DNA from 4 places in the Nostoc sp. DedSLP03 genome. Region 1 is predicted to be linked to each of the others. Evidence: riboswitches for the same ligand, from Rfam matches in the RefSeq annotation. Region 1 holds a riboswitch; each other region holds the start of a gene.
What was found. Region 1 has a riboswitch for cobalamin ahead of RM368_RS21795 (N-acetylmuramoyl-L-alanine amidase). Riboswitches for the same ligand answer to the same signal wherever they lie in the genome.
Positions count from the first base shown of each region.

Region 2: it holds a riboswitch for cobalamin, as region 1 does, so the genes downstream of both, RM368_RS37655 (energy-coupling factor ABC transporter permease) here and RM368_RS21795 (N-acetylmuramoyl-L-alanine amidase) in region 1, are expected to answer to the same signal.
Region 3: it holds a riboswitch for cobalamin, as region 1 does, so the genes downstream of both, RM368_RS29335 (DUF1636 family protein) here and RM368_RS21795 (N-acetylmuramoyl-L-alanine amidase) in region 1, are expected to answer to the same signal.
Region 4: it holds a riboswitch for cobalamin, as region 1 does, so the genes downstream of both, cobG (precorrin-3B synthase) here and RM368_RS21795 (N-acetylmuramoyl-L-alanine amidase) in region 1, are expected to answer to the same signal.

Region 1 covers NZ_JAVRCK010000046.1:58,674-60,875, reverse strand. Annotated here, with positions in the region: gene RM368_RS21795 (N-acetylmuramoyl-L-alanine amidase) at 1-828, opposite strand, end outside; cobalamin riboswitch at 1,307-1,460, opposite strand; gene RM368_RS21790 (ribbon-helix-helix domain-containing protein) at 1,884-2,084, opposite strand.
Region 2 covers NZ_JAVRCK010000177.1:52-2,253, reverse strand. Annotated here, with positions in the region: gene RM368_RS37665 (replicative DNA helicase) at 1-385, shown strand, start outside; gene RM368_RS37660 (ASCH domain-containing protein) at 427-822, shown strand; cobalamin riboswitch at 1,187-1,351, shown strand; gene RM368_RS37655 (energy-coupling factor ABC transporter permease) at 1,377-2,156, shown strand.
Region 3 covers NZ_JAVRCK010000081.1:26,557-28,758, reverse strand. Annotated here, with positions in the region: gene RM368_RS29340 (cobalt-precorrin-6A reductase) at 1-503, opposite strand, end outside; gene RM368_RS29335 (DUF1636 family protein) at 503-922, opposite strand; cobalamin riboswitch at 944-1,106, opposite strand; gene cobA (uroporphyrinogen-III C-methyltransferase) at 1,156-1,935, opposite strand; gene RM368_RS29325 (sirohydrochlorin chelatase) at 1,932-2,202, opposite strand, start outside.
Region 4 covers NZ_JAVRCK010000010.1:70,510-72,711, reverse strand. Annotated here, with positions in the region: partial or broken gene RM368_RS07210 (LLM class flavin-dependent oxidoreductase) at 1-784, shown strand, start outside; cobalamin riboswitch at 961-1,092, shown strand; gene cobG (precorrin-3B synthase) at 1,066-2,202, shown strand, end outside.

The DNA.
Region 1 (2,202 bases):
GGTTACTGAGTCAGGGCGATCGTTGCTTTGTTGTAACTTGACTATTCCACTATCAGGTAACAGTACTATACCGTCGCTACCACTAACCGTTGCCTGCCAATCAGGACTATTTTTATCTAACCGTAAGGTCATGCGGACAGTGGGTATTGCACTTTGTAGTTGAGTAAATTGAATACTGTTGACACCGTATCGGTTGATTGACTGCTGTTGTTGCAGACTAGGCGATAAAGTTGCACCTTTAATATTAATATCTATAACGCTACGATTTTCGCTGCGATTTACCTCAATTTGTGAATGATTACTGCCATGAGTGCGGATAAAAAATCCATCTCCTGTGACTAGTAAATTTTCAATAATATTTGTCTCGGATGTAGTTTGTGCAACTTTTCCATCAGTCACCACACTGTAGATTCCACTTGCAGGTGATGTTGTCTCTACCCGTTCTGGCGATGGTAACTGTACCACCCATTGATTGCCAGTTCTCGATGTAAATTTTACAAGTTGCGGATCGAGAGTGTAACCTGGATTCAGTTCTACAACTATGCGAGTCTTTTGTTCGTCAAATTGTCCGAAGCGGATAGCACGAATTGCACCACCTACAGACTGAGTAAAACTAGGTTTTCCTAAAGTAGTTCCAGGTAAATCAATTACCAAACGAGTGGGGTTAAAAATTAACTGTGCCTGGGGTTGTACAGGATCATCAGTCGTAAATTCTAGCTGCTTGGAGACACCATCAAATCGCCAAGATTCTAGTTTTGCAGCAAGTGCGGGAGACGTGAGTATGGCAATACTTAATATTGCACTGGATAGCAGCCAGTGTATTTTCACAGAATACTCTCCTATTTCAATTTTATGACATCAAATAATTTTGTATTTACTTTTACTCACACCAGTACTAACCCACCAGAAATACTTTGCTGCTGAGTATTCGTTTAGCTGAGTATCTAAATGCAACTAAACCGCTTTATTATCGACACTCTCTAATTTCGTTCGCTCAAAAAATTAAAGAATGTCTGGTAATTTTGCATACAACTATCAAAAAATCTGGCAAAAACACTCGAATCTTTAATTGAGTTAATTACAGTTGCATCAACTTAATAAAATCTCATAAAAATGTTAGCCATACTGAGTTTTAGCAAGGCATAGTTGATAGCTGTATATTTTTACTTTTGATATCGCAATCGTTGTTATTTAATAAAATCCACTACCTATGGACTTTTACTAACGCAGATACAAAAAACGATGGACGATATTAGTCTTAACTCTGAGTGGAGAAAATTTGGGGACATCTGTACCTCGCAGATTTTTTAGGTGTGTTAACATCGGCGGGTCTTCTGACTTTGAGAGGATGCTTGAACACAATCTCATTACAGCTGCGGGACAGCGCCGGATTTACACCGGACTTTCCCCGTTTCCTCTAATGGCTGTTCCCCACTAGAACCGACTAATCGACCCATTGTATAGCATAATCAGGAAAATAACACAAGATATAGTTTTAGTTAACAGCCACTTTTATTTTAAGATTTCATGACATTAAAGAAGTCTTGGTTGTTATAACCAAGACTGAAGAATGAATTTATTTAATTGAACGCACTTACACAATTGCTTATCCCAAATTACTGAAGAACGTTCTCCAAAGGGTTCCCGTTACTCCTACAGCAATTAAAGCGTTAGTGAAAAACTTGCCTAATTCAATTTCTTGTCCCAGTGCTTTGTCGTCTTGACCTCAAGCTTGTCTGACTCCTTGCTTGTAAGTTGGTACATCTTGCAAAGAACCAATAACATACGCTGCAAAGAAAACTTTGCTCATGTAGTGGCTGAGGATATGAGGATATATCGTATATCAGGAATTCGCAAATTGTCTGATCTGGGACAGGTATATTTTATTGCAGCGGATTTTGCTGCTTTTCCCGCTCCTCAACCGCCTTGCTCACAATTCGCACCACAAGATTACTGATGGGACGGTCTTCTTCCTCCGCCCATCTCACCAAAGCCTCGTGGATATCTTTAGGGAAATATATCGAAGTTTGTACGCGATCGCTCTGGCTCATCAACTCTATAAGGATTTGTCGCCAATCCATCATACCCTCACAACCTTTTTACAAGGCTCAATAATGTTTAACAATGTGTGGCAATGTTTTTATGGTAGATTGAAAACGATCGAGATTTTTTTATGGCGATCGGGTCAAGTGGCGATCGTTA
Region 2 (2,202 bases), on a different contig from region 1:
TGGTGCTGTGTTTATTGATTACTTGCAACAGATTCCTCTGGAGTCAGGCGGGAATATGGCTTTTGAAGTTGGCAAGATTACCCGCCAGATTCGGGATATTGCTAAGTCTCACAAAATCCCTGTTTTCTTGGGCTGTCAAATTAATCGGGGGAATCAAACTACGGCTGATAAACGCCCCAATCGTCATCTGTTACGTAACTCTGGTGAAATCTTTGAGGTTTGTGACCAGTTAATCATGCTTTACCGCGATGCTGTTTACACAAAAGACCCTAGCGATCGCACTATTGAGTTGATTGTTGAGAAAAACAGGCTTTACGGTAAGCTCGGCACTGCGACAATGTTATGCGATTTATCGACCTCGAAATTTTTGAACTTGGCAAAATAATTTGATGCGATGAACTTTTTTAAAGTTTTAGAGGTCGATATATGAAAGCACTTTCAGTTCGTCAGCCTTGGGCATGGGCAATCATTTATGCTCTCAAAAACATAGAAAACCGTGGCTGGCCTATCAATTATCGCGGCGACATTCTGATTCACGCTGCAAAAACCTGTACCAAGAAAGAGTATCAGCTAGCGGAAGAATTTTGCCAAGGGATGGGGCTAGTAATCCCAGAATTAATCTCTCTACGTCGCGGTCAAGTCATCGGTATTGTCACAATAGTTGATTGCAAGTTTTCACAAGTTGCGTCTGGCTGGGGGATGCCTGGGCAATACCATTGGAAGCTGGAGAATCCACGCGAGATTACACCGATTCCTTACATTGGACAACTGGGGCTTTTTGAAGTACCTGATGATTTGGTCAGGAGTGCGATCGCCTTATGAAATCAGTTCTTTCGCTTTTTTCCGGCATCGGCGGACTCTGCCACCACGGAATATCAACCGCAGGTCTATCCCACAAATTCCGAGTCCACCAATTTGTTGAAATTTCCGGCGTTGCTGGGCGTTGCTGAACTCAAGTATGAAATTTAAAAATTCGCTTTTTCTTTCCTCTTACTCTGCTGTGAATCTTACGAGCAATCGCCTAGAAATTATTATTTTCGTCACGCTCCCCTAAGACTTCTCCCGTGTAAGGGTTCACACAGGCAATCAATGTCCGCTCATCTGAAGTTGTTAACGTCACTTCTGCACTGCGATCTACACTTTGTGAATACCTGGTAAAAAATCGCTGTTCAAAATTAGTAATGGTGATATAGTTACTCCAATCGGTTCTGATGGGGAGCAGCCAATGGCTAAACGCCACGCTACGCTATCGGACGCAAGGGGGAAAGTCCGGTGTAAATCCGGCGCTGTCCCGCAACTGTAAACCAAAATTAGGTGAGTCAGGATGCCCGCCGGTTAGAATCAACTCGTTTACATAAATCTGCGAGGTACAGATTATGAACAGAAAAAAACAGGCGTTAGTCAGTCTAACCCTGATGGTAGTTATCAGTTTTTATCTAGTCATTGGTTTACCCAAACCCGCCTACGCCATGCACATTATGGAAGGTTTTTTACCTGTGCAGTGGGCAATTTTTTGGTGGATTGTGGCATTACCATTTTTTCTACTAGGATTGCGTAGTCTGACTCGCATTACCCAAGCTAACCCGGAACTGAAGCTACTCCTGGGCTTGGCTAGTGCTTTTACTTTCGTGCTGTCAGCATTGAAAATCCCTTCTGTAACAGGTAGCTGTTCTCACCCAACAGGGACGGGATTAGGTGCGGTGCTATTTGGCCCCCTGACTATGACGGTTTTGGGTAGCTTAGTATTGTTGTTTCAAGCTTTGTTACTGGCGCATGGTGGCTTGACGACGCTGGGGGCAAATGCTTTTTCGATGGCGATCGCTGGACCATTTGCGGCTTACTGGATATATAATCTGACAATCAAGTTGGGTGGTAAGCAAAAAATCGCCATATTTTTAGCAGCTGCGATCGCAGATTTACTCACCTATATTATCACTTCTATCCAACTCGCCCTAGCTTTTCCTGCACCTGTTGGTGGGTTTCTCGCTTCATTTACCAAGTTCGCCGGAATTTTCGCCATTACTCAAGTTCCCTTAGCAATTAGTGAAGGATTGCTAACTGTGTTGGTGTGGAACTGGCTGCAATCTTATAATCCTCAAGAATTAGAATTGCTGAAATTAATCAAATGGGAGCCCCAAGGAAATGAGTCAATCTAAAAAAGGGTTGAGTAACTGGCTGTTGGTAGTAGCTGTATTAGCTTTA
Region 3 (2,202 bases), on a different contig from region 1:
ATCCCCGGCGGTACTAAAGCATCTTCGCCAGGAGGGTCAATCATCCGCATCAAAAACCAAATTTTCTCTAAATGAGCAAAAACAGCGAGTTCTTGCCTACCAACTGTCAAAAATACCTGCTGTGACTGATTTTCTAGCGCGGTTGCTGCGGCTTTAACGCTGTCAACTTCAATCCAGCGATCGCCACTTTCTTTTTTCCAAGGCGGACGGATTAACATCAAACGGGGTACTCCAACTTCCGTTGCTGCATCTGCTGCATTAAAAGAAATTTGACTAGCAAAAGGATGGGTTGCATCAATTAATAAGTCGATTTCCATGACTCGCAGATAGCTAGCCAATCCAGCCACACCCCCGAAGCCTCCAACCCGTAAATCGCCTAACGGTACTGACGGTTCGCGGGTGCGGCCAGCTAGAGAGGTGATTACTTCTAACTCTTGGATAGTCGTAGCTTTGGCAGCTAGTTCTGCTGCATCACCCGTCCCACCCAGAATCAAAACGCGCATCATTTAGATAAAGGTGGAATTTTTGCCAAAATGCCTTTTTTCATTGCTTCTGGACGTTCTGACCAAGGCAGCAAACCATCTGCTTTAGCATAATATTGACTAGCACATTCCAATACCGCAGACGCACTACCATCAACAGCTAAATCACCAAATAAATATGTTAATTTGCCTTTGGCACTAAAGGCAACTACACAAGAACGATTACAAGCACTCATACATTCAACTTCCTGAATTGGGAATCGATCTCGTAACTCCCAATCTTGTGCTAGCTGCTGAAGTTGGTGTAAAAGTTTTTCACCACCACTTTCACCTAAGCGTTTTCCATTTTGCCAAACACTGGCACAGGTTTTGCAAACAAATAAAGTATGTTCAGCAACTTCCAAGGGATTAGTTGGGGAAATATTTACAGTAGTAGTCATCTGTACCTCGCAGATATGTGAAACTGATAAATCTACTTCGGCGGGCATCCTGACTCACTCAACTTGAGATTTTCTTTAATCTCAAATTGGTTCACAGTTGCGGGACAGCGCCGGATTTGCACCGAACTTTCCCCGTTACCTCTGGTAGCTGACTCCCACCAGAACCGAATAACCTTATCGATCGTACACTAAAGTTATCGGAGAATACGAAACAGCAAACTTTGCGCTAACGCTCAAACTGGACGACAACCAGATAAAATACTGTGCATCTTTACTACTTGTCCAATAACTGCGATCGCAGGCGCACCAAATCCAGTTTCCTCTACCTGTGTGACTATTGTTTCCAATGTCCCAATTAATTCTTCTTGTTCTGGGCGCGTACCCCAGCGCACCAAAGCAATCGGCGTTTCTAAATTCAACCCAGCTGCAATTAATTCTTCCACAATATAAGGCAGATTGTGAATTCCCATATAAATTACAATGGTTTCGGAACCGCGAGCGATCGCACTCCAATTTACTTGCGGTCTATACTTACCCGCCGCTTCATGACCAGTTACAAATGTGACTGACGAACTATAAAGCCGATGCGTCAAAGGAATACCTGAGTATGCTGCTGCTGCAATTCCCGAAGTGATACCTGGCACAACTTCCGTTGATATTCCAGCTTTGACTAATTCTTCCATTTCTTCGCCACCGCGACCAAAGATAAACGGATCGCCACCCTTTAGCCGCACTACAATTGCATTATCCTGCGCTTTATCAATCAGCAATTGAGTTGTTTCTGACTGGAACAGCGAATGTTTTCCCCTGCGTTTACCAGCATTAATTTGCTCGGCTTGGGGATTAATCATTGCTAAAATTGCCGGACTCACTAAGGCATCATAGATGACTACATCTGCACATTCCAATAAACCTTTCGCCTTCAGGGTAATTAATCCTGGATCTCCTGGGCCTGCACCTACTAAATAAACCTTTCCCAAATACTTGTTATCCTGTTTTTCTGTGCGGTTCATCTCTGTGTTAAATCCCAAATTAGCTCGGCTAATTCTGCACTTGCTCCCAATGGCTTGGCCAATTGGAAATTCACCGCAGAAAATTGTAATTTTAGTTCCTCTATTGAGGTGGCGATCGCATCGGTTATTCCACCAGGGAATAAAAAGTATGGCAGAATTGCAATTTCCCGATAACCAGCATCCACCAATTCTTTCACCCGTGATTCTAAACTAGGAGGCCCAGCCCAATAAGCAGTCACGGCTCCCAAACTCGCCGCCATTGCTTCC
Region 4 (2,202 bases), on a different contig from region 1:
CGTTCCCAACCACAAAGGCGAACATTTTTCAGTGCGCGGCCCGCTAAATGTGGCGCGTCCCATCCAAGGTTATCCGGTGATTATTCAAGCTGGATCTTCCGAGGATGGTAAGGAGCTGGCTGCACAAACGGCGGAGGTAATTTTCACTGCCCAACAGACTCTGGCAGAAGCTCAGGCATTTTATACAGATGTGAAGGGGAGACTGGCTCAATACGGGCGCTCACCTGACCATCTTAAGATTATGCCAGGTGTATTCCCAGTTATCGGCAAAACTGAGCAAGAAGCCAAGGACAAATTCGATCGAATTCAGGAGTTGATCGATCCGGTGGTCGGCTTAAATTTGCTTGACTCAATGATCGGTGGATTTGACCTATCCGGCTATCCATTGGACGGGCCGTTGCCGGAGTTACCAGAGACTAACGGGGGTAAAAGCCGTCAGCAACTTCTGACTGACCTAGCCATGAGAGAGAATTTAACGATTCGACAACTGTATTTATGGATAGCTGGAGCGCGTGGGCATCGTCAGATTCTAGGCACACCAGAACAAATTGCCGATCAGCTAGAAGATTGGTTTCTCAATGGCGGGGCAGATGGCTTTAATATCATGCCGCCCTGGTTGCCTGGAGGATTGGACGAATTTGTAGACTTGGTAATTCCTGAATTGCAACGTCGCGGTCTGTTCCGTACAGAGTATGAAGCACGAACCCTGCGCGAAAATCTTGGTTTACCTCGTCCAGTAAATCAGTTTAGCAAAGTTGCTACTCGTGAAGCGGCGATCGCCTAACTTTTTCTAAAGCAAGTTTGGCAGCAAAAAGGCTCAAGCATTCCTGCCTGAGCCATGACTAAATTCAATTTATAGATTAGTTTCAAGAACTATATCTTTCGATCGGTAATGGATAAGCTCAGTTAAATTTATCGCCATAGTAATGTAAGATAATTATCTGGATGATGTCTGGTTGATATCTATAACCTCAACAAAGTCTAAATTACTAAAGCTGAGAGTTGGGAAACTCCGGTGAAATTCCGGGACTGTGCCGCAGCTGTAATGGGATGACCCAAGTCAGAATGCCAACTATCAGGATGTCCTCAAGACACACTCACCGTCTAATCCCTGCGTTGCACGGGGAAGGAGTTCTAAAATTGGTTTCTGGATTTGCCACTTGTCCTGGCTTGTTTTATGCTACTCCCGCCGCAGATGGGATATTATCTCGCGTTAGAATACCAGGTGGAATTATTAGTAGTCAGCAGTGCCGTGCGATCGCAGATATAGCAGAACAGCACGGTGGCGGCTATCTAGATGTGACTAATCGAGCTAACCTACAAGTCCGTGAAATCCGTACGGGGATAAATGCTGAGGTTCTGAAGTACCTACAAAATATGGGATTGGGTTCTGAGAATACTGTTGTAGACCAAATCCGCAATATTATGACCAGTCCAACTGCTGGTATCGATCCCCAAGAATTAATCGATACTCGTCCTTTTGTTCAAGGTTGGGATGATTATATTGCAGCACATCCGGCGCTTTCGGGACTGTCGGCCAAATTTAGCGTTTGCTTTGATGGTGGTGGGATAATTCGGGTGGGCGATCGCTTGAATGATATCGCCTTTGTAGCTGTCTTACTTAACGATAATGTTTACTTTCGCCTGTATCTCAGTGTCGGCGAGAAAAGTCAACCCCCCAGCGATACGGGAATTTTGCTACCACCAGAAAAATGTTTGCCCGTCTTAGCAGCTTTGGCGGATGTCTATCTAGCTTATAGTCATACTACGAGTAAGCGGCGGCTACGTTTGAGAGAGTTATTGAATACTTTGGGTTGTGAAAATTATCTCCAAGAAGTTGAGCAGCATTTACCTTTTTCTCTTTTATCCAGTGACCTAACCCCCCAACCCCCTTCCCTCGTAGGGAAGGGGGAGAAATTCTCCCCTCTCCTTGTAGGAGAGGGGTTGGGGGAGAGGTCAGATGCGAAATATCAGCATATTGGCATTTATCCCCAACGTCAGCAAGGCTTATTTTACATTGGTGTTGTCTTGCCCCTTGGTCGATTGGAAAGTAGACAGATGCGGGGTTTAGCAGATTTAGCAGCAAAATACGGTAGTGGAACTCTCAGGCTAACCCCTTGGCAAAATTTGCTCCTTACAGATATTCCTCAGCAATGGGTTGCTGATGTCCAAAGTGAAATTGCTTTATTAGGATTAGATTCT